Linked DNA regions of Ruegeria pomeroyi DSS-3. The main gene of each other region encodes a partner of the protein of the gene in region 2 in a complex. Links are inferred from orthologs where the notes say so. Each region holds a gene or a part of one and is shown on either strand. Other genes may lie near its edges. The genes, in order: accD and accB.

Region 1 (11,981 bases), 3.0 Mb from region 2 along the record:
CCGATGAACCGGTGGTGCGGGACGAGGCGGTGCTGGCGCGTCAGGCCACCATGCGTCAGGCCAAGGCCGCGCTGGGGGTGTTGATGGACATGATCGCCCAGCGCCGCCGCTTTGACCGGGCGACCGCACGCGCGGCACAGGCGCAGCTGGTGGACGTGCTCGACACGCTGCCCGAAATGTTCGGAGATCCCTATATGGATCGTCACAGCCGGGCCCGCAGCCTGATCTGGCAGGACTGGGGCCAGTTCTCGGCCGCCGCCGATGCTGCCGCGCGCGCCGCGCGCGATGTGAGGCCGAACCGCCTGCCCACGCTGCGCCGCAGCCTGCCGGATCTGATGGCCACCTGCCTGGCCTGCCACCGCCGCTTTCGCCGTGAACGCTAACGGCCTTGCTGCGCTGAAAAAGACGGTTCACCCCCCGCCGGGCACAGGATAGAAGGCAGCCAAAGCAATTTGCCGGAGTCCGAATATGAACGCCCCCAAACCCGTCGTCCTGTGTATTCTCGATGGCTGGGGCCTGTCCGACGACAAGACGGCAAACGCACCCTATCTGGCAAAGACCCCGACATTCGACGCGATCATGACCAAGGGGCCGCACGCCCGGCTGATCACGCACGGGCCCGACGTTGGTTTGCCCAGCGGCCAGATGGGCAATTCCGAAGTGGGGCACACCAATATCGGCGCGGGCCGGGTTGTCGCCATGGACCTTGGCCAGATCGACCTGGCGATCGAGGATGGGTCGTTCTTTGACAATGCTGCGCTGCGGGACTTCATCGCCAGGACCAGGGCCGCTGGCGGCACCGCGCATCTGATGGGACTGGTCTCGGATGGCGGCGTGCATGGTCATCTCAATCATATCATCGCCGCCGCGCAGGCGATCACAAATGCCGGTGTGCCGGTGGTCATGCATGCCATCACAGACGGGCGCGACGTCGCCCCGAAATCGGCCTATGGCTTCATGGCCGAGTTGGAGGACCGCCTGCCCAAGGGCGCCCGCATCGTCACCGTCACCGGGCGCTATTTCGCGCTGGACCGCGACAATCGCTGGGAACGCGTGCAAGAGGCCTATGACGCCATGGTCAGGGGCGAGGGGCGACGGGTCAGCACTGCCCATTCGGCCATCGACTATGCCTATAACCAGTCCGAGAGCGACGAGTTCATCACTGCCTCGGTCCTGACCGGCTATGATGGCATGCGCGATGGCGACAGCCTGTTCTGCCTCAACTTCCGCGCCGACCGCGCGCGCGAGATCCTGCGCGCCATCGGCGAGCCGGGCTTTGCCGATTTCGACACCGGTGCCCGCCCCGCCCTGTCGGCGCTGCTGGGCATGGTCGAATATTCGGACGCTCACAATGCCTATATGACCACCGTCTTTCCCAAGCGTGACATCGTCAACACGCTGGGCGCCTGGGTCGCCCGGCACGGGTTGCGCCAGTTCCGCCTGGCCGAGACCGAGAAATACCCGCATGTCACCTTCTTCCTCAATGGCGGCAAGGAAGAGGCAGAGCCGGGCGAAGACCGCTTCATGCCGAAATCGCCCAAGGTGGCGACCTATGACATGCAGCCCGAGATGAGTGCGCCCGAGGTGACCGACAAATTCGTCGAGGCAATCGGCGCGGGTTATGACCTGATCGTTACCAATTACGCCAACCCCGACATGGTCGGCCATACCGGCGACCTGAAGGCCGCCATCAAGGCCTGCGAGGCGGTGGATCAGGGTCTGTCCCGGGTCATCGCCGCGCTGGAACAGGCCGGCGGCGCCATGATCGTCACCGCCGATCACGGCAATTGCGAGATGATGATCGACCCCGAAACCGGCGGCCCCCATACCGCACACACGCTGAACCCGGTGCCGGTTGCGCTGGTCGGTGGCCCGGCGGGCGTGACCCTGCGCGACGGGCGGCTCAGTGATCTGGCCCCCACCGTGCTGGCGCTGATGGGCCTGCCGAAACCGCCCGAAATGACCGGAGAGAGCCTGATCACATGATCCGCCACGCCGCGCTTTTCCTGGCTCTGACACTCTGGTCCGGCACGGCCCGGGCCGAAAGCGACCCTGCCGAGGCAGCGCAGGCGGCGGCGCGGATGCTCGAAGAGGCCTCGGTCGCGCTGAGCGAGGCGGAAAGCGCGCGTGACCGGGTACGCGCGCTGACCGGCACCGTGCAGGCCTACGAGGCAGGGCTGGCCGCCATGCGCGACGGGCTGCGCCGTGCCTCGGTCCGCGAAGGGCAGCTGGCCACCGAACTGCGCGCCCGCGAGGGTGAGGTGGCGCAGCTTCTCGGCGTGCTTCAGACCATCGAAACCGCACCGCCGCCGGTGCTGATGCTGCACCCGTCCGGCCCGCTGGGCGCGGCTCGTTCGGCCATGACACTGGCCGAGATGACACCCGCGTTGCAGGCTCGCGCCAATGCGTTGGGGCGCGATCTGAACGAGGTGCGGACCCTGCGTACCCTGCAACAGAACGCTGCCCGCACCCTGCAAGAAGGGTTGACCGGCATCCAGCAGGCACGGGCCGAGCTGAGCCAGGCCATCGCCAACCGAACCGATCTGCCGCGCCGGTTCACCGAGGACCCGGTGCGCACCGCCATCCTGGTTTCATCGACCGAGACGCTGCAAGGGTTCGCCAGCGGCCTGTCCGAGATCGCCGAGGGCGAGATCGCCGCCTCGTCGGCGGATATCTCGGACCTGAAGGGCAGTCTGCCCCTGCCGGTGCAGGGGGTGTTGCTGCGCCGCTCGGGCCAGGCGGATGCCGCCGGCATCGCGCGGTCTGGCATCATCGTGGCGACCCGGCCGCGGGCGCTGGTGGCCTCGCCTACCGCCGCGACCATCCGCTATCGGGGTCCGTTGCTCGATCTGGGCAATGTGGTGATCCTGGAACCGCAGCCCGATCTGCTGATCGTGCTGTCCGGCCTGCAAGAGGTCTATGGCGCCGCGGGCGAAGTGATTCCGGCGGGCACGCCTGTTGGCCTTATGGGCGGCGCAGCGCAGGAAATCGGCGCGATTCTGTCAACAAGCGGTGATGGCTCTGGTACAGAGCGGTCAGAAACGCTCTATATAGAGGTCAGAGAGGGCGACAGCCCGGTGGACCCGGAAACGTGGTTCCAAACCGACAAGGATGGATAGACGAGCATGAAGAAAGTCGTTTTGGCCGGGCTGGCCGGGACCCTGGCAGGGATCATCGCCACAACCCAGATCGCCGGACCGCTGGTTGCGCAAGAGGCAAAGGCAAATTCCAACGTCTACGAACAGCTCGACCTGTTCGGCGATATTTTCGAGCGCATCCGAGCGCAATATGTCGAAGAGGTCGACGCGGGCGAACTGATCGAGGCAGCCATCGACGGCATGCTCACCTCGCTGGACCCGCATTCCAGCTATCTCTCCCCCGATGACGCGGCGCAGATGCGGGTGCAGACCCGGGGCGAATTCGGCGGGCTGGGGATCGAGGTCACCCAGGAAGAGGGCTTCGTCAAGGTGGTCTCGCCCATCGACGGCACCCCAGCCGACGAGGCCGGGATCGAGGCAGGCGATTTCATTACCCATGTCGATGGCGAAAGCGTTCTGGGCCTGACCCTGGACAAGGCGGTCGACCTGATGCGCGGCCCGGTGGGCAGCGAGATCGTGATCACCGTGGTACGCGAAGGCGAGGACGAGCCGTTTGACGTGTCGATCATCCGCGACACCATCAAGCTGACCGCCGTGCGCGCCCGGACCGAAGGCACCAGCGTGGTGCTGCGCGTGACCACCTTCAACGACCAGACCTATTCCAACCTCGAAGACGGGCTGGCCAAACAGGTCGAGGCCGCCGGCGGTATCGACAAGATCAACGGCTTTGTGCTGGACCTGCGCAACAATCCCGGCGGCTTGCTGACCCAGGCAATCAAGGTCTCGGACGCGTTCCTGGACAGCGGCGAGATCGTGTCGACACGCGGCCGCAACCCCGAGGACGGCGAGCGGTTCAACGCAACGCTGGGCGACCTGGCCCAGGGCAAGCCGGTCGTGGTGCTGATCAATGGCGGCTCGGCCTCGGCCTCGGAAATCGTCGCCGGCGCCCTGCAGGATCACCGCCGCGCCATCGTGGTGGGCACCAAGAGCTTCGGCAAAGGATCGGTTCAGACGGTGATGCCGCTGCGCGGTGACGGTGCCATGCGCCTGACCACCGCGCGTTACTACACGCCCTCGGGCCGCTCGATCCAGGCGCTGGGTGTCAGCCCCGATATCGTGGTCGAACAGCCGCGCCGCCGCCCCGAAGCCGAGGAAGAGCGGGTCACGCCGCGTTCGCGCTCCGAGGCCGATCTGCGCGGACGCCTGAACAATGACAGCCTGAGCGAGGACGAGATCCGCCAGATCGAGGAAGACCGCGCCAAGGCCGAGGCCACCGCCGAACTGCGGCAAGAGGATTACCAGCTGGCCTATGCCATCGACATCCTCAAGGGCCTGTCCGCCTTCGCACCGGCCGACTGACACGACCGGACAAAGAAACTTGGCCGCATCGCCACCCGGCGGTGCGGCCATTTGCTGTCAGGCGCGCACCAAACGCGCAGCCGAGTTTCGGATTCAGCTTGTTTCCAGGCAATGCCGGCGAAAGGCGCGTTTCAGCATGTCCAGTTCGGCGCGCAGCAATTCCACCTCGGCCCGCAGATCGTCGGGAACGGATTCGCCCGCGATCAGGGTAAAATCACCCAGCTTGGTCTCGGTCTCGCCATCGACGATCAGAAAGGTCTGCACCCCGTCTGCAATGGCATAATCCGGCACCGGGATGGTCAGGGTCCAGAAGCTGCTGTCGGTGCCTTCCACCAGCTCCACATCCGGCACCGGCTGATCCAGATGGGTGACCCGGATATCGGGCCGTTTGCCGGTTGTGGGCGCGCCGGTCAGCCGCCCTTCCCATGCGCCGTTGCGCAGCCGGATCTTGGTCAGGGTCAGGTCGCTCATTCTGTCACCTCTCACAGGGCCGCGCGCCGATGGCGGCAGAATGTCAGGTCGCGCAGAATGACCTGGTTCATCTCGGGCGCTTCAAAGATCAGATCCAGCCAGATTTTCTCGATCCGTTTCTCGTTCAGTCGCGAATAGGCCAGATCGAATTCCACCATCACATCCTGTTCATGCAGCGGCAACTCGCGCACGATCTGTTCGGTATTGGGACCGTGGCGGATGTTGAGACGGGCAAAGATCTCCAGCGGCTTCTCGCTTTCGATGATGGTATCGACCCGCAGCAGATGGGCACGGGTCATCCCCTCGGCCGCGGTCTCGGGCAGGTCGATCACCAGCGACAGGAACGAGCCGTCGAACTTGAACACATCCATGCGCAACCCATAGGGCGCCAGGTCGGCCTCACGCAGGTTGCGCAGCTGGCGCAGCGTCAGCTCGGAGAACTCGCAGTCGTGAAACAGCGTCACTTCGCCGCCCAGGGTCGACCGGGTCGGAACCGAGGACAGGCCCGGCGAGGCCAGTGGCCCGCGCCACAATTCGGGCCGCCACGACCAGTCGGTTCCATGCGGCTTTGGAAAGAAGGACGAGCCGATGAGTGGCAGCGCCAACCGTCCGTCGGCCACGTTGATCAGCCGGTCCAGATGGGTGCGCAGATCGCGCGCCCGGTTGCGTTGCCCCCGCAGCTCGGACAGGGGTGTCGACAGCGCATTGCGGGCGGCCCGGCGCCAGCGCCGCATCTCTCGCAAATGAAACAATCTGTCCAGAACCCTGCCCATTCCCGTCCGCCGCTATTGGTGTCGCGCTGTTTTCTCTGTTTAACGAAAGGATGTTAACTAAATAAACCCAATAACTCGATCCCTTGGCAAAAATTCTCGCTCTGGAAACAATCACCCCCTTGCCGCGACGGTCTGCCCGGTGGGCGCAACCTTGTAATCGGAACGCTCTATACTTACCGTTCAGAGAGCGGCGAGGGTCGCGCAGCCGGCAGCGACGCCGGTCAGGATCAGCTGCGGCGAGAGGTGGGTGATGGAGCCCAGTCTGTTTTCCTTCATCTGGAAACATTCCAAACGCCAGCAGATCGTGCTGCTGGCGCTGACGGTGATCTCGTTTCCCTTTCTCTATGCGACGCTGGAGCTGCCCAAGCAGATCATCAACGACGCCATCGGCGCCCAGACAGATCGAATCGATCTGTGGGGGCTTGAGCTAAGCCAGATCGAATATCTGTTCGCGCTCTGCCTTGCCTTCCTGGCCATGGTGATCGCCAGCGGGCTGATGAAGATGAAGATCAACACCATGAAAGGGGTGTTGAGCGAACGTATGCTGCGTCGGCTGCGCTTTCAGCTGATTGCCCGGATGATGCGGTTTCCGCGCAGCTATTACTCGACCACCAGCCAGGGAGAGTTGGTGTCGATGATCACCTCCGAGGCCGAGCCGATGGGCGGGCTGATGGGGGATGCGGTGGCGCAACCGGTGTTCCAGGCCGGACAGATGCTGACCATCGTCACCTTCCTGTTCATGCAGAATGTCTGGTTCGGGCTGGCCTCGGTGGCGCTGATCCCGCTTCAGGCCTGGCTGATCCCGCGCCTGCAAAGGCAGATCAACCTGCTGAACAAGGCGCGTATCCAGCAGGTGCGCCACCTGAGCTCGGAAATCGGTGAAAGCGCCGCTGGCATCGCCGATCTGCGTACCAATGGCGGCTGGCGCTATCGGCTGGCGCAGATCACCGACCGGCTGGGGCGGCTCTACGATATCCGGTTCCGGATCTATCAGAAGAAATTCTTCATGAAGTTCCTGAACAACCTGATCTCGCAGATGACCCCGTTCCTGTTCTATTCGGTGGGCGGTTATCTGGCGATCAAGGGCCAGATCACGGTGGGGGCGCTGGTGGCGGCGCTGGCCGCCTACAAGGATCTGTCCAGCCCGTGGAAAGAGCTGCTGACCTATTACAACCAGGTGCAGGACATGTCGCTGCGCTGGCAGGTGGTCACCGAGCGCTTTGCCCCGCAAGGCATGATCCCGGCCGAGCTGTTCGAAGGCGAGCCCAAAGAGATCCCGCGCCTGACCGGAGCCATCGAGCTGCGCGACGTCACCGTGCGCGACCAGGACGGCAATACGATCCTTGAAGATATCGACCTGACGATCCCGCCCGGCGCCCGGGTGGCGATACAATCGGACCGGCCCGCCGAGCGGGCGGCCCTGGCCCAGCTTTTGACCCGCGAGATCGTGCCCAGCCGGGGCGAAGTGGTGATCTCGGGGTATCCGCTGTCCACGCTGCATCAGGCGGTGATCGCGGCCCGGATCGGCTATGCCCATTCACGCCCCTATCTGTTTGACGGGACGCTGGGCGACAACCTGCTGATGCCGCTGCGCACCCGGCCTCAATCAGACTCGCTGGCACCAACCCGGCCCGGCCGCCGTCAGATCGAGGCGGTCGAGGCCGGCAACAGCGGCGACACGCTGGATGCGGACTGGATCGACCCGGGTCTGGCCGGGCTGAGCGATGGCGACCAGATCCGCGACTGGTGGTTCCAGCTGGTCGAGGCGATGGGTCTGGACGAATTCATGTTCCGCCGCACCCTGCGCAGCCGGATCGACTCGCGCCTGCATGAAAGCCTTGCCGCCGAGATCGTCGCCCAGCGCGACACCGTCGCCCGCCGCCTGAACCAGCGGGGGTTGGCCGAGATGGTGCACCGGTTCCACCCCGACCGCTTCAACCCGGCGGTGCCGCTGGGGGGGAACCTGCTCTTTGCTGCCCCGGTGCGCGAGATCTCGCAAGAGCAGCTGGTCGGCGATGGCCGCTTCATCCAGATGCTGCGGAACGAGGGTCTGGCGGACGAGGCCATGAGCATTGCCCTGGGCGTGGTGGCGACCCTACGACAGACCTTTGGCCGCGATGGCACCCAGCACCCGCTGTTCCGGCGCATCGGGATGGAGGACGCGGTCTATCTGCGCCTGCTCGACATCGCCGACCGACAGGCCGCCGGAGGCACCGAGGCACTGTCTGACGAGGAACGCGCCCAGTTGATGACGGTGCCGTTCCTGCTGACCGCCGAACAGATCGGCCCGACCTTTCCCGAAGAATACAAGGACAAGATCCTCGCCATCCGCCGCGACCGCGCCAGCCGTCTGCGCACGCTGGTGGGCAGCGATTTCGTCGCCGTCGATCCGCAGGTCTATATTCCCCGGCTGACGGTTCTGGAAAACGCGCTGTTCGGGCGGGTGTCGATCGTGGCCGGCGCCCAGGCCGAAGCGATCGAGGATACCGTCGCCGAGGTGCTGGCCGAGGCCGGGCTGCGCCGCCGCATTGCCGCGATCATCTACGACCTGCCCGCAGGTCTCGGCGGCGCCAACCTGCCCACCGTGTTCCAGGAGCGCGCCGCCTTCTCCCGCGCCAGCATCAAGCGCCCCGATATCCTGATCCTCGACAATGCGCTGGCCAGCCACGATTCCGAAAGCCGCCTGCGCACACGGCAGCGTCTGCGCGAATTGCTGCCGCGCGCGATCATGATCTTCATGGAGGACCGGTTCGCCAATCCCGAGGCCTATGACCTGTTCATCGAGATCAAGCAGGGCCGCATCGACGGGGTGACCCGGGCCCAGCCCGATCTTGCCGCCGGCGCGGCGGCGGATCTGGATCGCAAGCTGAAGATCATCGCCTCGACGCCGCTGTTTACGCGGCTCGACGCGCGCAACCAGCGCCTGCTGGCCTTTTCGGCGCAATGGTATCGGGCATCGGCGGGTCAGGTCATCTTCTCCAGCGGGCAGACCGCCGATGCGGCCTATCTGTGCCTGTCGGGACGGGCGGCGCTGCGCTGGCCCGAAGATGCGCCGGGCGAACGGCCCATCACCCTGGTCGAACCGGGGCGGCTGATCGGCGATCTGTCGATCATCACCCGCCAGCCACGGCCGATGGACCTGGTCGCCGAGACCGATAGCCGGTTCCTGCGTATCGGCGCTGAAGAGTTTCGCGCCGTCATCGAACATGATGCCGGTGTCTCGCTGCATCTGCTGCAAACGGTAGCCGGGCATCTGGTCGAAGCTGGCGACATCCTGCGCGCGGCGCGGATCAACATCACCGATTTCACCGATCAATCGCTGCGTCCGGTGCCGCGGCCCGAAAACACAAAGGCCCGTGATGCCTGACCGCCCGGCCTATACCCCACATGAACAGCTGGTCGCGCCCGGCCGCGCCCGGCCCGAGCTGTGGCGGCTGATCGCCGGGCTGATCGCCATCGGGGTCATCGTGATGGCCGCGAACATGGTGCTTTACGGGGCGGTCAACACACTCGCCAGCCCGGAATGGGCGGCCGGTTTCACCAGTGGCACCACGCCCGACGGGCTGCTGGTGCTACTGGGCAGTTTCGGCTTTGTCATTGTGGGTGTCGGGGTCGCCGCGTGCCTGTTCCAGCACCGCGCACCGCTTGGCATCCTTGGCCCGCCCCGGCTGGCGCTGCGGCAATTCTGGCAAGTGTTCCGCCTGCTGCTGGTGCTGGGCGTGCTGCTGTTGATCCTGCCGCCCTATGACATGGGCGCGCCGCTGAAAGAGAACCTGCCGCCGGGGCGCTGGCTGCTGTTGCTGCCGCTGTCGATCCTGGCGCTGCTGATCCAGACCGGTGCCGAAGAGATCCTGTTTCGCGGCTATGTCCAGCAGGCGCTTGCGGCGCGCTTTCGCTCGGCGCTGATCTGGATGGTGCTGCCCTCGGTCCTGTTTGCCCTGGGCCATTACCTGCCGCAAGAGGCCGGAGGTAACGCGCTGCCCATCGCGCTCTGGTCCGGGGTGTTCGGCATCCTGATGGCCGATATAACCGCGCGCGCCGGCACGCTGGGCCCGGCCATTGCGCTGCATCTGTTCAACAACATGATCGCGCTGCTGATCGTTTCGCTGCCCGACAGCCTGTCGGGCCTGTCTCTGTATCTGCTGCCCTATTCGATGGCCGATACCGAACATCTGCGCGCCTGGCTGGCGGTCGACTTTGCCACCATGTTCGTGACCTGGCTGCTGGCCCGGCTTGCTTTGCGACGTTGATTGCATTTCCGCGCACATCACCTTATTTGACGCGGGTGCAGCATCACCGGGAGTCCACATGAACTGGATCACGAATTACGTCCGGCCACGGATCAACTCGATCTTTTCGCGGCGCGAAGTGCCCGAGAACCTCTGGCAGAAATGCGACGAGTGCGGGACGATGCTGTTCCATCGGGAACTGGCGGATAACCTGAATGTCTGCACCCAATGCGGCCATCACATGCAGATCACGCCGCGCGCCCGGTTCCAGGCCCTGTTTGACGGCGGCATCTTTACCGAGGTCGAGGTGCCCGAGCCGGTCGCCGACCCGCTGCATTTCCGGGATCAGAAGAAATATCCCGAACGGATGAAGGCGGCCCAAAAGGGCACCGGCGAGAAAGAGGCGATGCTGGTTGCAAGCGGCGAGATCGGGCGCACGCCGATCGTGGCCGCGGCGCAGGATTTCTCGTTCATGGGCGGGTCCATGGGCATGTATGTTGGCAACGCGATCATCGCGGCGGCGCAAAAGGCGGTTGATCTGAAACGCCCGCTGATCCTGTTCTCGGCCGCTGGCGGCGCGCGCATGCAGGAAGGCATCCTGAGCCTGATGCAGATGCCGCGCACAACCGTGGCGGTGCAGATGCTGAAAGAGGCGGGCCTGCCCTATATCGTGGTGCTGACCCATCCGACCACCGGCGGGGTGACCGCGTCTTATGCGATGCTGGGCGATGTGCATATCGCCGAACCCAATGCGCTGATCTGTTTTGCCGGACCGCGCGTGATCGAACAGACCATCCGCGAAACACTGCCCGAAGGGTTCCAGCGCGCCGAATACCTGCTGGATCACGGCATGCTGGACCGGGTGATCAAACGCACCGACCTGCGCGAAGAACTTATCACCCTCACCCGTATGCTGCTGAACCTGCCGCCCGCGGTTCGCGGCGACCTGCCCCCGCCCGAGGCTGCGACGCCCGAGACGGCAAAGGAACAGACCGCCCCCTCCGAGGCACCAGCCAAATCATGACCAACCCCGGTTCCGACGTCATCCTCCAGCGGATGCTGGCGCTGCACCCCAAGATCATCGACCTGACGCTGGACCGGGTCTGGCGCCTGCTGGCTGCGCTCGACAATCCGCAGGACCGCCTGCCGCCGGTCATCCATATCGCCGGCACCAATGGCAAGGGCTCGACCCAGGCGATGATCCGCGCCGGTATCGAGGGCGCGGGGCTGAGCGCGCATGCCTATACCTCGCCGCATCTGGCACGGTTTCACGAACGCATCCGGGTGGCCGGAGAGCTGATTTCGGAACCCGACCTGGTGGCGGTTCTGGACGAATGTTATGCCGCCAATGGCGGCGAGACGATCACCTATTTCGAGATCACCACCTGTGCCGCGTTGCTGGCCTTTGCCCGCACGCCCGCCGATTACACCCTGCTCGAGGTCGGCCTTGGCGGCCGTCTCGACGCGACCAATGTGATCGCGCGCCCGGCACTGTCGATCATCACCCCGATCTCGATGGATCACGAACAGTTCCTTGGTGACACGCTTGCCAAGATCGCCGGCGAAAAGGCCGGGATCATCAAGCGCGACGTGCCGGTGGTGAGCGGCCCCCAGCCCGATGAGGTGCTGGAGGTGATCGAGGCCACCGCCGCGCGGCTTGGCGCGCCCCTGCTTGCCCATGGCCAGCACTGGCATGTGCGCCAGGAGCGCGACCGCCTGATCTTCGAGGACGAGACGGGCCTGTGCGACCTGCCCCTGCCCAACCTGCTGGGTGCTCATCAGATCGAGAATGCCGGTGCGGCGCTGGCCGCGCTGCGCCATCTGAACCTGGGTGAGGCCGCCTGCGAGGCCGCCGTCACCCGCGCCCATTGGCCCGCCCGGATGCAGCGGCTGAAGACCGGCCCGCTGGTGCAATCCGCACCCATAGCCGAGCTCTGGCTTGACGGCGGTCACAACCCCGCCGCCGGTGTGGCGCTGGCCACTTTGCTGGCCAGCCGCCCTGGACGCCCGACCCACCTGATCTGCGGCATGCTCAATACCAAGGACGTGAC
Region 2 (11,881 bases):
CAAGGTGGTGGTGAACGAAGAGGCGGTGACCTCGGACGCGCAGCCGCTGCTGATCTATGCCGATGCCGAAAAGGGGTCGGCCAGCGCGGGCTGAGGCCCGGACGCGTGAGGATAGGACGGCGCGGAATTTCCGCGCCGTTTTCCGTTGAGAGGGGAGAAGGGGCGCTGCCCCCGTCACTTGCGGTGACGCCCCCGGAGTATTTTGAGCAAAGTGAAAAGGCCATGTGCAGGCATGGCAATCGGGAAGGAGCAGGCAAGATGCGCATAAGGCGGATTTCATCGGGTGGCCCGTTTGAGGCCAAGATCGGCTATTGCCGAGCGGTGGTGGCGGGTGGCTTTGTCCATGTGGCCGGAACCGTGGGGCAGGGCGAGGATGTGGTGGCGCAGTGCCGTTCGGCCCTGGAGGTCATCGGCGCGGCTCTGAAAGAGGCCGGTGCTGGATTCGCCGATGTGGTGCGGGTGACCTATTATCTGCCGGACGCGGCCGAGTTCGAACCCTGCTGGCCGATCCTGGCCGAGACCTTTGGCGCCAATCCGCCGGCGGCGACCATGATCGAATGCGGCCTCATCGACCCCAAGTACCGGATCGAGATCGAAGTCACGGCCTTGTTGCCACAATGAGAGCTGCGCGCGCCTGTCACGGGGGCTGGCCTCTGGACCTTGGCGCGCGCATCGGTCATATCTGCTGGTAAGTCATTTTCGGAGGTACCCTATGGGAATCCTGAACACCCTGCTGCGCGCCGTGACCTGGTGGAACGGTGCCACGCTGAACACCCGGATCTATACCGCCCGCAAGGGGACAAGGGTGGGCGAGGACGCGCAGGGCAACATCTTTTACCGCAATGGTGATGACAGCCAGCGCTGGGTCATCTTCAACGGCGAGGCCGAGGCCAGCCGGATTGATCCGGAATGGCATGGCTGGCTGCACCGGACCTGGGACGAACCGCCGAGCGAGCGGCCGTTGCCCCACAAGGCCTGGGAAAAACCGCATCAGGAAAACCTGACCGGTACGCCTCTGGCCTATGTCCCGGCGGGATCGTTGCGCCGGACCAAGCCGGTCGAACGGCGCGATTACGAGGCCTGGAGCCCGGAATAAAGAGGCGGATATGTCCAGCCACAACATGACAGAAGTTCTGGTCGGCGGGGCGGTTCTGGCCGCGGCGCTGACCTTTGGCATCTATGCCAGCCAGGCCACCGGCCTGTCGCGCGGCACCGGCGGCTATGAGCTGGCGGCCTCGTTCCGCTCGCTCGAAGGGGTGACGGTGGGCACCGATGTGCGGTTGGCCGGGGTCAAGATCGGCACCGTCACCGGGGTCGATCTGAACCCCGAAAGCTATCGCGCCGACACCCGGTTCACCGTCAGCGAGGGGATCCAGATTCCCGACGACAGCGCGGCGGTGATCTCGTCCGAGGGGCTGCTGGGCGGCAATTTCCTTGAAATCATGCCGGGCGGTTCGGCCTTCTACTTCGAACCGGGCGACGTGATCGACGACACCCAGGGCGCGGTCAGCCTGATCTCGCTGCTGGTCAAGTTCGTGGCAGGCGACGGGAGCGGCGAGTGATCCGTCTGGTGGCGGTCCTGCTGGCGCTGTTGCCAGCGCCGCTTGTGGCGGGGGATGCGGTGACCTCGGGCACCGGGGCGATGTTGCGCGGGCTCGACAAGGTCAGCGGCCAGACCGAGGATTTCAGGGTCGCAACCGGCGGCACGGCCGAGATTTACGGGCTGGATGTGGCGCTGGGCGATTGCCGCTATCCGGTCGAGAACCCCACCGGCGACGCCTTTGCCTATCTCACCATCTGGGAACGCGGCCAGCGCCAGGCGATCTTTGACGGGTGGATGATCGCCTCGTCCCCGGCGCTGAGCGCGCTTGACCATTCGCGCTATGACGTCTGGGTGATCCGCTGTATGACGCCCTGAGGGCTCTGCTCGATCACGGCCGCGAAATCCGCCGCCCCGTTCAGCGCGCGCTCCAGCTGGCGCCGGTATTCGGCGCGGGGGATTTCCACCGCGCCCAGCGAGGCCAGATGCGCAGTCAGGAACTGGGTGTCAAACAGGGCGAACCCGGTCTGGCGCAGCCGGTCGACCAGATGCGCCAGCGCGATCTTTGACGCATCGGTGCGGCGCGAGAACATGCTTTCCCCAAAAAAGGCCGCGCCCAGCACCACGCCATAGACGCCGCCGATCAGCTGCCCGGCCTGCCAGACTTCCAGCGAATGGGCATGGCCCAGGTGGTGCAGCGCCAGATAGCTGGCGCGGATCTCGGGGTTGATCCAGGTCTCGGCCCGGTCGGCGCAACCATCCAGAACGCCTGCGAAATCACGGTCGATGCTGACCTGGTAGCCGCCCCGCCGCATGCGCCGGGCCAGGCTGCGTGACAGGTGAAACCCGTTCAGGGGAAAGACGCCGCGCCGGATCGGATCGACCCAGAACACGTCCGGGTCGTTGCGATGTTCGGCCATCGGAAAGATGCCGATGGAATAGCCATGCAGCAGGATTTCGGGCGGCAGGCTCATATCGTGCTCGCCGCGCGGAGAGGGGCCGGATCAGGGACCCGGCCCACATGGTCAGTCGGCCAGATTCTCCGCAAGCCAGCGCTCCAGCCAGTGGATGTTATAGGTACCGCTCTGGACGTCAGGCTCTTGCAGCAGCGCGTGAAACAGCGGCACCGTGGTGTCGATGCCGTCCACGATCAGCTCGCTCAGCGCCCGTTGCAGACGCGCCAGCGCCTCGGGGCGGTCGCGGCCCTGCACGATCAACTTGGCGATCAGGCTGTCGTAATAGGGCGGGATCGAATAGCCGGTATAAAGCGCAGAATCCATCCGCACACCCAGACCGCCGGGCGCGTGATAGGCGGTGATCTTGCCGGGGCAGGGCGAGAAATTCGGCAGTTTCTCGGCGTTGATCCGCACCTCGATCGCGTGGCCGTTGATCTGCAGATCGTCCTGGGTAAAGGACATCGGCAGGCCAGCGGCAACCCGGATCTGCTCGCGCACCAGATCGACGCCAAAGATGCCCTCGGTCACCGGATGCTCCACCTGCAGGCGGGTGTTCATCTCGATGAAGTAGAACTCACCATTCTCGTAGAGGAATTCCACGGTACCGGCGCCGATATAGTTGATCCGGGCCACCGCATCGGCACAGATCTTGCCGATCCGCGCGCGTTCCTCGGGGGTGATGCAGGGGCCGGGGGCCTCTTCGAACACTTTCTGGTGACGGCGTTGCAGCGAGCAGTCACGTTCGCCCAGATGCACCGCGTTGCCCTTGCCGTCGCCAAACACCTGGATCTCGATATGGCGCGGCGTGGTCAGGTATTTCTCGATATAGACCTCGTCATTGCCAAAGGCGGCCTTGGCCTCGGAGCGCGCGGTGGAAAAGGCGTGCTCCATCTCCTTGGCATTGCGGGCGACCTTCATGCCGCGACCGCCACCACCGGCGGTGGCCTTGATGATCACCGGATAGCCGATGTGCTCGCCGACCCGGCGCGCCTCGGCCACATCTGCCACACCACCATCCGAGCCGGGGACCACGGGGATACCCAGTTCCTTGGCGGTGTCCTTGGCGGTGATCTTGTCGCCCATGATGCGGATATGCTCGGCCGAAGGGCCGATGAAGGTGATGCCGTGGTCTTCGACTATCTGCACGAAACCGGCGTTTTCGGACAGAAAGCCATAGCCGGGATGGATCGCCTGAGCACCGGTGATCTCGCAGGCCGAGATTATGGCGGGCACCGAAAGATAGCTCTGGTTGCCGGGCGGGGGGCCGATACAGACCGATTCGTCTGCCATGCGCACATGCATCGCGTCGCTGTCGGCGGTGGAGTGCACGGCAACCGTGGCGATCCCCATCTCGCGCGCGGCGCGGATCACACGCAGGGCGATCTCGCCTCGGTTCGCAATCAGGATCTTGTCGAACATGATTGCGCCCTTATTCGATGATGACCAGCGGGGTGCCGAATTCCACGGCGTCGCCGTCTCCCACCAGGATGCGTTTGACGGTGCCCGCGCGCGGTGCGTGGATGTGGTTCATGGTCTTCATCGCCTCGACGATCAGCAGCGTGTCGCCCTCGGCAACGCTGGCGCCGACGCTGACGAAAGAGGGCGCGCCCGGTTCGGGCTGCAGATAGACGGTGCCAACCATGGGCGAGGGGACGGCGCCCGGATGGGCGGCGGGGTCCTCGGCGCTGGCCGGTGCGGCGGTGGGCGCTGCGGGCGCGACCGGTGCGGCGGCCACGGGCGCGGCGGGCACGGCAACCTGTACCGGTGCGGCGGCAACGGGCGACACGCGGCTGACGCGCACGTTCAGGCTGTCTTCCTCGCCATATTCACGCTTGACCTGCACTTCGGTCAGATCGTTTTCCCGCAGCAATTCGGCCAGCGCCTTGATGAATGCCACATCCGCTTCGTGTCTGCTGTCTGTCATGAGTGTCCTCGACGGTTCCCCTTGGCCCGTTTGTGGTGGTCGGGCTCGTGAATTACGCGGCGTTATAGGCCAAGCGTCGGGCCATGAAAAGCGCCCTGTCACCGGGAAACATGGGGTTTGCGCCGCTCGATTGCGAGGAAAATGCGATCAAAGCGGCATCCCGGACAGTTTTGCCACCAGTTCCGGCAGTTTGCGGGCGCCGAATTTTTGCAGCAACCGGGCGCGATGCGCCTCGATGGTGCGATAGCTGAGCCCCAGTTCGACGCCCACCTCCTTGGCCGAGAGGCCCCGGCAGGTCAGCAGCGCCACCTCGCGTTCGCGCGGGGTCAGCTCGACCACCCGGCGCTCTTCCGAGATGTCGGCAAAGCTCCAGATCCCGTGGCGGAACGGGTCGTCGGGCGTCAGCGACTTGCCCCGCGCCCGGCACCAGAACAGATCGCCGTCGCGGCGGCGCATGATGCGTTCGTCGGTGTAATAGCCGGTTTCGCGCATAACCTGCAGGCCACGCTTGCCGATGCGCTCGAAATCCTCGTGACTGGGATACAGCCTGAGCAGCGGCATGTCGCGATACTCGCTTTCCTGCCCGCCGAACATGCTGGCAAAATGCAGGTTGCACCGCCGGATGACGCGGTTTTCCAGCTCTACCAGACCGATAGGCGCATATTCGAAGCCGGGATCGCTCATGCTGTGTATGGTGACGGGTATTTCTACGGAATTGAAGCGAAAGCTGCGTCTTGGCAGGATTTGCCACAAATCATTTGGGGAGGATGAACCATGGTTTCCATCGCGGGCTGGGGGCATACCAAGTTCGGCAAGCTGACAGACATGTCGGTCGAGGACATGATCACCGCCGCCGGGCGCGATGCATTGGCTGATGCCGGGCTGGGCGCCGAGGCGGTCGATGGTATCTGGGTCGGGCATTTCAACGCCGGGCTGGTTGGCGATGGGTTCCCCGCGTCGCTGGCGATGAGCATCGACCCCGCCCTGCGCTTCAAACCCGCGACCCGGCTGGAAAACGCCTGTGCCTCGGGTTCGGCGGCGGTGTTTGCCGCGCGTCAGGCGATCCTGTCGGGCGAGGCGCGGGTGGCGCTGGTGATCGGGGTGGAAAAGATGACGCATCTGCCCACCGCCGAAGTGGCCGCCGCCCTGGGCCATGCGGCGTATCAAAAGGAAGAGGCGGGCCTGTCCTTTCCGGGTGTCTTTGCGCAGTTTGCGCAGGCCTATTTCGAGCGTTACGGCGATCACAGCCGGGCGCTGGCCCGGATTGCCGCCAAGAACCACGGCAATTCGGTCAACAACCCGCTGGCGCAGTTGCAGAAACCGTTGGACGAGGCGTTCTGTGCCGAGGTGTCCGATCGCAACCCGATCATCGCCGCGCCGCTGAAAAAGACCGACTGTTCGCTGGTCTCGGACGGGGCGGCGGCGCTGGTGCTGGTGGCCGACGACATGCTGGGTGACGTGACCAAGGCCGCGCGGCTGCGTGGCGTGGCGCAAGTGAACGATATTATGCCGATGTCGCAGCGCGATCTGCTGGCCTTCGAGGGGCCGCGCCGGGCCATCCACCGGGCCTATGACCGGGCCGGGGTTACCGTCAGCGATATCGACGTGGCCGAGGTGCATGACTGTTTCACCATTGCCGAGCTGTTGATCTACGAGGCGATGGGGCTGGCGGCCCATGGCCATGCCGCCGATCTGCTGGAGGGCGGTGTCGTCCATGAAGGCGGGCGCCTGCCGGTGAACCTGTCCGGCGGGCTCAAGGCCAAGGGGCATCCGGTCGGCGCCACAGGTGTATCCATGCATGCGCTCATCGCGCGCCAGGTGCTGGGACAGGCGGATGCGATGCAGCATCCGGGCGCCGAACTGGGGCTGGTCTTCAACATGGGGGGATCGGGGGTTGCCAATTACGCCTCGATCCTGGAACCGGTCAAGGCATGAACATCGGCCTCTGGCTGGCGCGGCAGGCGCAGGCGGGTGGCGAGCGCCCGGCGCTGTTTCTCGGGCGCGATCTGGTGGCCGATTATGCGGCGTTTCACGACCGCGCCGCGCGGGTGGCGGGATGGCTCGGCAGTCAGGGCGTGGCGCCGGGCGACCGGGTTGCGCTGTTCATGGGCAACAGCCCCGATTACCTGATCCTGCAATACGGCATCTGGTATGCCGGGGCTGCCGCAGTGCCGATCAATGCCAAGCTGCACGGGCGCGAGGCGGCGTTCATCCTTGCCGACTCCGAAACCACGATCACCTTTGCTGCACCCGATCTCGCCGCGGCGCTGCACGCGGCGCAGGCGCCGGGCCGCATTGTCGAGACGGGTACGGCCGGGCTGGCCGCGATCCTTGCCGCCGATCCGGTCGCGGCACCGGCGCAATGCGATCCGGGTGATCTGGCCTGGCTCTTTTACACCTCGGGCACCACGGGCAGGCCCAAGGGGGTGATGATCACCCACCGGATGCTGATGGCGGTCTCACTGGCTTATCCGGTGGATGTGGATCCGGTCACACCCGAGGATACGGTGCTTTATGCCGCCCCGATGAGCCATGGCGCCGGGCTGTACAACATGGTGCATGTGCTGCGCGGGGCGCGCCATGTCTGCCCGGCCTCGGGCGGGTTCGAGCCGGGTGAGATCTTCGGTCTGGCGCGCCATTTCACCCGGGTCCAGATGTTTGCCGCGCCCACCATGGTCAAGCGGATGACCGACCAGGCCCGCGCTAGCGGAGAAACCGGCGAGGGGCTGCGCACCGTCGTCTATGCGGGCGGGCCGATGTATCTGGCAGACATCGTCGAGGCGGTCGAGCACTTCGGGCCGATCTTCGTGCAGATCTATGGTCAGGGTGAATGTCCGATGGGCATCACCGCCCTGTCGCGCCATGACGTGACCGACCGCAGCCATCCGCGCTGGCAGGAGCGGCTGGCCAGTGTCGGGCGCGCGCAATCCCCGGTTGAGTTGCGCATCGGCGATGGGGATGGTGCGCCGCTGCCGCCGGGCCAGACCGGCGAGGTGATGGTGCGCGGGGACGTGGTGATGCCGGGATATTGGCGCAACCCGCAGGCAAGCGCCAGGGCCTTGCGCGACGGATGGCTGATGACCGGCGATATGGGGTTTCTGGATGCGGAGGGTTATCTGACGCTTCAGGACCGCTCCAAGGATCTGATCATCTCGGGCGGCTCCAATATCTATCCCCGCGAGGTCGAAGAGGTGTTGCTGACCCATCCGCTGGTGCGCGAGGCCTCGGTGGTGGGCCGCCCGCATCCCGACTGGGGCGAGGAGGTGGTGGCCTTTGTGGTGGGCGAGGCCACGGCGGCAGAGCTTGACGCGCTCTGCACCCGCAACATCGCGCGGTTCAAGCGGCCCAAACATTATCGCTGGCTGCCGGAGCTGCCCAAGAACAATTACGGCAAGGTTCTCAAGACCGAACTGCGCCGGATTCTGGAGGGTGAGGGATGACCGATCTGAGTGGAAAGACGGCGCTGGTGACCGGCTCGGTCCAGGGGATCGGGCTGGCGATTGCCAAGGTGCTGGCGGGGGGCGGTGCCCGCATCGCGGTGCACGGGCTGGCGGATGCGGGTGAGGCCGAGGCGGCCTGTGCCGCGATGCGCGCGGCGGGCGCGTCCGAGGCGCGGTTCTTTGCCGGCGACCTGCGCGACCCTGGCCAGATCGCCATGCTGATGCGCGAGGTGGCCCATTGGGGTGGCGCCGATATCCTGGTCAACAATGCCGGTATCCAGCGCACCGCGCCGCTGTCCCAGATGGCGGGCGAGAACTGGGAGACGATCCTGTCTATCAACCTCAGCGCCGCCTTCTACACCATGCAGGCGGCCATGCCCGCCATGGCCGAGCGCGGCTATGGTCGGGTGATCAATATCGCCTCGGTGCACGGGTTGGTGGGCTCAGTCGAGAAGGCGCCCTATGTGGCGGCCAAGCACGGGCTGATCGGGCTCAGCAAGGTGGCGGCACTTGAATATGCAGCGCTTGGTGATCGGGGCCGGGGCGGCGTGACCGTGAATTGCATCTGTCCGGGTTGGACCGAAACCGCCATTCTCGAGCCGCAGATCGCAGCGCGGATGGCGGCACTGGGGGTCGACAGGGTGGCGGCGATGGCCGATCTGATGGCCGAGAAACAGCCCTCGCGCCGGGCCTCGGACCCGGCAGAGATCGGGGCGCTGGCGCTGTGGCTTTGCGCCCCTACCGCCCATAACGTGACCGGGGCTGCGATCCCGGTGGATGGCGGCTGGACCGCGCAATAGGTCAGAGCGCGCTGAACCAGTCGGGCAGGCGGGTGCGGAGGCGCGGCGTGTCGCGGCGTGCGCGCACCACGCCGGGGCCGGGTTCGCGCACCGGTTCGGTCGAGATATCGGCATAGGCGCGCGGTTCGGCCTCCTCCCAAGGCAGTTCAGGCAGCGCCTCGAATTGTTTGAAGAAGCGGCGGCTGTCGGTGCCGGGGTTCAGCCAGGCCTGACCGGGATTGCCCAGACCCGGCTGTTCGGCCACCTCGCGCCGGTGGTCGGCCGAGCGCGCCAGCGCGGCGCTGTTGGCGTATTTCAGATGCACAAGATAGGCGCCGCGCGGCATGACGAAGGGAAACCCCTCGACCCGCGCCGGGCGCAGCTGCACCCCGTGCGACTTGAGGCCGATCCTGTTGCGCACGGCCCAGGCCTTGGAATAGTTGCCGGTGAAGACCGCGCTCTGGCGATGGTTCAGGACCGGTTCATCTCCTTGCAGCGTGGCGTCCTCGGCCCGTTCGCCCAGATTCAGTCCCAGCGCAAAGACGGCGCTGCGGCGCTGGCGGGCGAAGAAATCGGCAAAACTGTCGAAACGCGCGGGGTCGAGGCAGATCAGCTCATCCGCGTCGGTGCGGATCACCCAATCATAGATCTGGTTCAACCCGTTCTGAAAGGCGTTGAGCATGTCGCCCCGGCGGGTGTCGAAGCGGCTGAGATCCGCGCGCGGGATGGTCAGGATGCTGGCGCCGGGGCAGATGCGGGCAATCTCGGGGTCGGCGCCATGAGCCACCACATAGAGATGTTCGGCCCCCAGCTGGCGCGCGAAATGGCGGTACCATTGGCCAAGCGCCCAGTGATCGCGGTAAACCATGGTGATCGCACAGATTTTCATGCGCTCATTTAGGCAGGGCCGGGCCTGTCGGACAAGAGCCGGAAATTGGAAATTTCCGGCCAGGAAAAGATCTTTTCCTGGCCGTTTTCCGTGCCGGAAAACGGTCGCGCGCAAAAAAGAACCGGCCCTTCAGGGCCGGTCTCAAGGTATCGGCAGGGGCTGATTGCCCTGCGCGACGGGGAGTGTGATGTCAGATCGCCAGATATTCGGCGCGCAATTCGGCATTGCCCAGCACCTCGGCGGCGCTGCCGTCGAAAACGATGGTGCCGGTGTCCAGGATCACCGCGCGGTCGGCCAGTTCAAGCGCCCGCACCGCGTTCTGTTCGACGATGATCGTGGTCATGCCCTGTTCCTTGATGTGGATAAGGGTCTTTTCGATCTCGTCCACGATGACCGGCGCCAGCCCCTCATAGGGTTCGTCCAGCAGCAATACCTTGATGTCGCGGGCCAGCGCGCGGGCGATGGCCAGCATCTGCTGTTCGCCGCCCGAAAGCGTGACACCCTCCTGCTTGCGCCGCTCACCCAGGCGCGGGAACAGGTCATACAGCCGCTCCAGCGACCAGCCGACCGGCGGCGCGATCTGGGCCAGTTGCAGGTTCTCCTCGACCGTCAGGCCGGGGATGATGCGGCGATCCTCGGGCACCAGGCCCAGCCCGGCCTGCGCGGCCTCGTAGCTGGCCATGTTGTGCAGCGGCTGATGGTCCAGCCAGATCTCGCCATGGGTCACCAGCGGCGAGCCGGTGCGCGCGATCGAGCGCAGGGTCGAGGTCTTGCCCGCCCCGTTGCGCCCCAGCAGGGCGAGTATCTCGCCCTCGTGCACGTTGAAGTTCACGCCCTGCACGATGTAGCTCTCGCCGTAATAGGCGTGCATGTCCCAGACCGACAGAAAGGCGGGCGCCGTGGTGGCCTGGTTGGCGTTCTTGGAGAAATCGGGTTTTACGTTCATCGTTTATCCTTTCTCACTCATCTTATCCAAAAACCGGTTCCCACTTTTCGGGATGAGTGACGCACTCCCTTACGCACTTTCGCCCAGATAGGCTTCGCGCACCTTCGGATGACCCTTGATGTTTTCCGGCGTGTCCTCGACCAGGGGCGTGCCCTGGGCCAGAACGGTGATCCGCTCGGCCAGGCTGAACACCACATGCATGTCATGTTCGATGATCGCGATGGTGATGTCGCGTTCCTCTTTGATCTGCTTGAGCAGGTCGATGGTGTTGTTGGTATCGGCCCGCGCCATGCCCGCGGTGGGCTCGTCCAAAAGCAGCAGGCGGGGCTGCTGGCTCAGGCACATGCCGATTTCCAGCCGCCGCTTGTCACCGCGCGACATCGAGGCCGCGTGCATGTGGCGCTTGTCGGCCATCCGCATCTCTTCCAGCATGTGCATGGCCTGTTCCACGACATCCTTCTGACTGCCGACCGAGGGCAGGGCGTTCAGTTCGAACGCCCCGTCGCGGCGGGCGAAACAGGGGATCATCATGTTTTCCAGCACCGTCAGATCGCCAAAGATCTCGGGCGTCTGGAACACGCGGCTGATGCCCATCTGATTGATCTCGTAAGGCGCGCGGCCCAGCACCGACTGACCGTCGAACATGACGCTGCCACTGTCCGGGATCAGCTTGCCGACCAGGCAGTTGAGCAGGGTGGACTTGCCCGCGCCATTTGGCCCGATGATCGCGTGAACGGTGTTTTCGGCCACGCTCAGGTTGACATCGGACAGCGCCTGAAGGCCACCGAACCGCTTGCCCACGTTCTTGACTTCGAGAATTCCCATGATCCCGGCTCCTTATTCCGCAGGCTCGTGCTTGGTCTTGGCCTCACTGGTCCGCTTGCCCCGGTTGCGCAGCCAGTTGCCCAGCCTCTGGCCGCCTTCCACAAGGCCACCGGGCAGGAAGATCACCACCAGCATGAACAGGATGCCCAGCGTCAGGTGCCAGCCCTTGCCGATGAACGGGTGCACGATAAAGACCATGAAGTCCTCGATCCCGTCGGGCAGGAAGCTGAACCACTGGTGCAGGATGGTATCGTTGATCTTCGAGAAGATATTCTCGAAATACTTGATGAAACCCGCGCCCAGAACCGGCCCGATCAGGGTACCTGCACCGCCCAGGATGGTCATCAGCACCACCTCACCGCTTGCGGTCCACTGCATCCGCTCGGCGCCGGCCAGCGGGTCCATCGCCGCCATCAGGCCACCGGCCAGGCCGGCATACATGCCCGAGATCACAAAGGCCGCCAGCGTATAGGGACGCGGATTGAGACCGGTATAGTTCATGCGCTGCTGGTTCGACTTCACCGCCCGCAGCATCATGCCGAATGGCGAGCGGAAGATGCGGATGGCCAGGTAGAACATGAC

What was found.
Region 1: the proteins of accB (region 2) and accD are in contact, whole or in part, in a solved structure (PDB 8UXZ), measured with the Escherichia coli proteins. The link is inferred for Ruegeria pomeroyi DSS-3 from one-to-one orthologs.

The regions. Positions count from the first base shown.
Region 1 is NC_003911.12:4,023,510-4,035,490, forward strand. The notes cover bases 9,111-11,981. They hold accD (acetyl-CoA carboxylase, carboxyltransferase subunit beta), read left to right. Parts: upstream 9,111-10,009; coding sequence 10,010-10,954; downstream 10,955-11,981. Other genes in these bases: SPO_RS19365 (CPBP family intramembrane glutamic endopeptidase), read left to right, coding at 9,111-9,951; SPO_RS19375 (bifunctional folylpolyglutamate synthase/dihydrofolate synthase), read left to right, coding at 10,951-11,981. In the rest of the region: SPO_RS19330 (c-type cytochrome), read left to right, coding at 1-383; gpmI (2,3-bisphosphoglycerate-independent phosphoglycerate mutase), read left to right, coding at 469-1,986; SPO_RS19340 (murein hydrolase activator EnvC family protein), read left to right, coding at 1,983-3,119; SPO_RS19345 (S41 family peptidase), read left to right, coding at 3,126-4,457; SPO_RS19350 (hypothetical protein), read right to left, coding at 4,551-4,928; SPO_RS19355 (DUF6478 family protein), read right to left, coding at 4,940-5,701; SPO_RS19360 (ABC transporter transmembrane domain-containing protein), read left to right, coding at 5,952-9,068; more of SPO_RS19365, read left to right, coding at 9,061-9,110.
Region 2 is NC_003911.12:1,057,267-1,069,147, forward strand. Bases 2,674-5,444 are described here. They hold accB (acetyl-CoA carboxylase biotin carboxyl carrier protein), read right to left. Parts: upstream 4,421-5,444; coding sequence 3,926-4,420; downstream 2,674-3,925. Other genes in these bases: accC (acetyl-CoA carboxylase biotin carboxylase subunit), read right to left, coding at 2,674-3,915; SPO_RS05095 (LuxR C-terminal-related transcriptional regulator), read right to left, coding at 4,568-5,104; SPO_RS05100 (acetyl-CoA acetyltransferase), read left to right, coding at 5,195-5,444. Outside these bases: ATP-dependent Clp protease ATP-binding subunit ClpX, read left to right, coding at 1-94; SPO_RS05060 (RidA family protein), read left to right, coding at 259-621; SPO_RS05065 (NADH:ubiquinone oxidoreductase subunit NDUFA12), read left to right, coding at 713-1,096; outer membrane lipid asymmetry maintenance protein MlaD, read left to right, coding at 1,107-1,562; SPO_RS05075 (DUF2155 domain-containing protein), read left to right, coding at 1,568-1,918; aat (leucyl/phenylalanyl-tRNA--protein transferase), read right to left, coding at 1,882-2,514; more of accC, read right to left, coding at 2,566-2,673; more of SPO_RS05100, read left to right, coding at 5,445-6,355; SPO_RS05105 (class I adenylate-forming enzyme family protein), read left to right, coding at 6,352-7,860; SPO_RS05110 (3-hydroxybutyrate dehydrogenase), read left to right, coding at 7,857-8,660; SPO_RS05115 (glycosyltransferase family 2 protein), read right to left, coding at 8,662-9,528; SPO_RS05120 (ABC transporter ATP-binding protein), read right to left, coding at 9,719-10,474; SPO_RS05125 (ABC transporter ATP-binding protein), read right to left, coding at 10,544-11,299; SPO_RS05130 (branched-chain amino acid ABC transporter permease), read right to left, coding at 11,312-11,881. UniProt on the Escherichia coli protein: This protein is a component of the acetyl coenzyme A carboxylase complex; first, biotin carboxylase catalyzes the carboxylation of the carrier protein and then the transcarboxylase transfers the carboxyl group to form malonyl-CoA.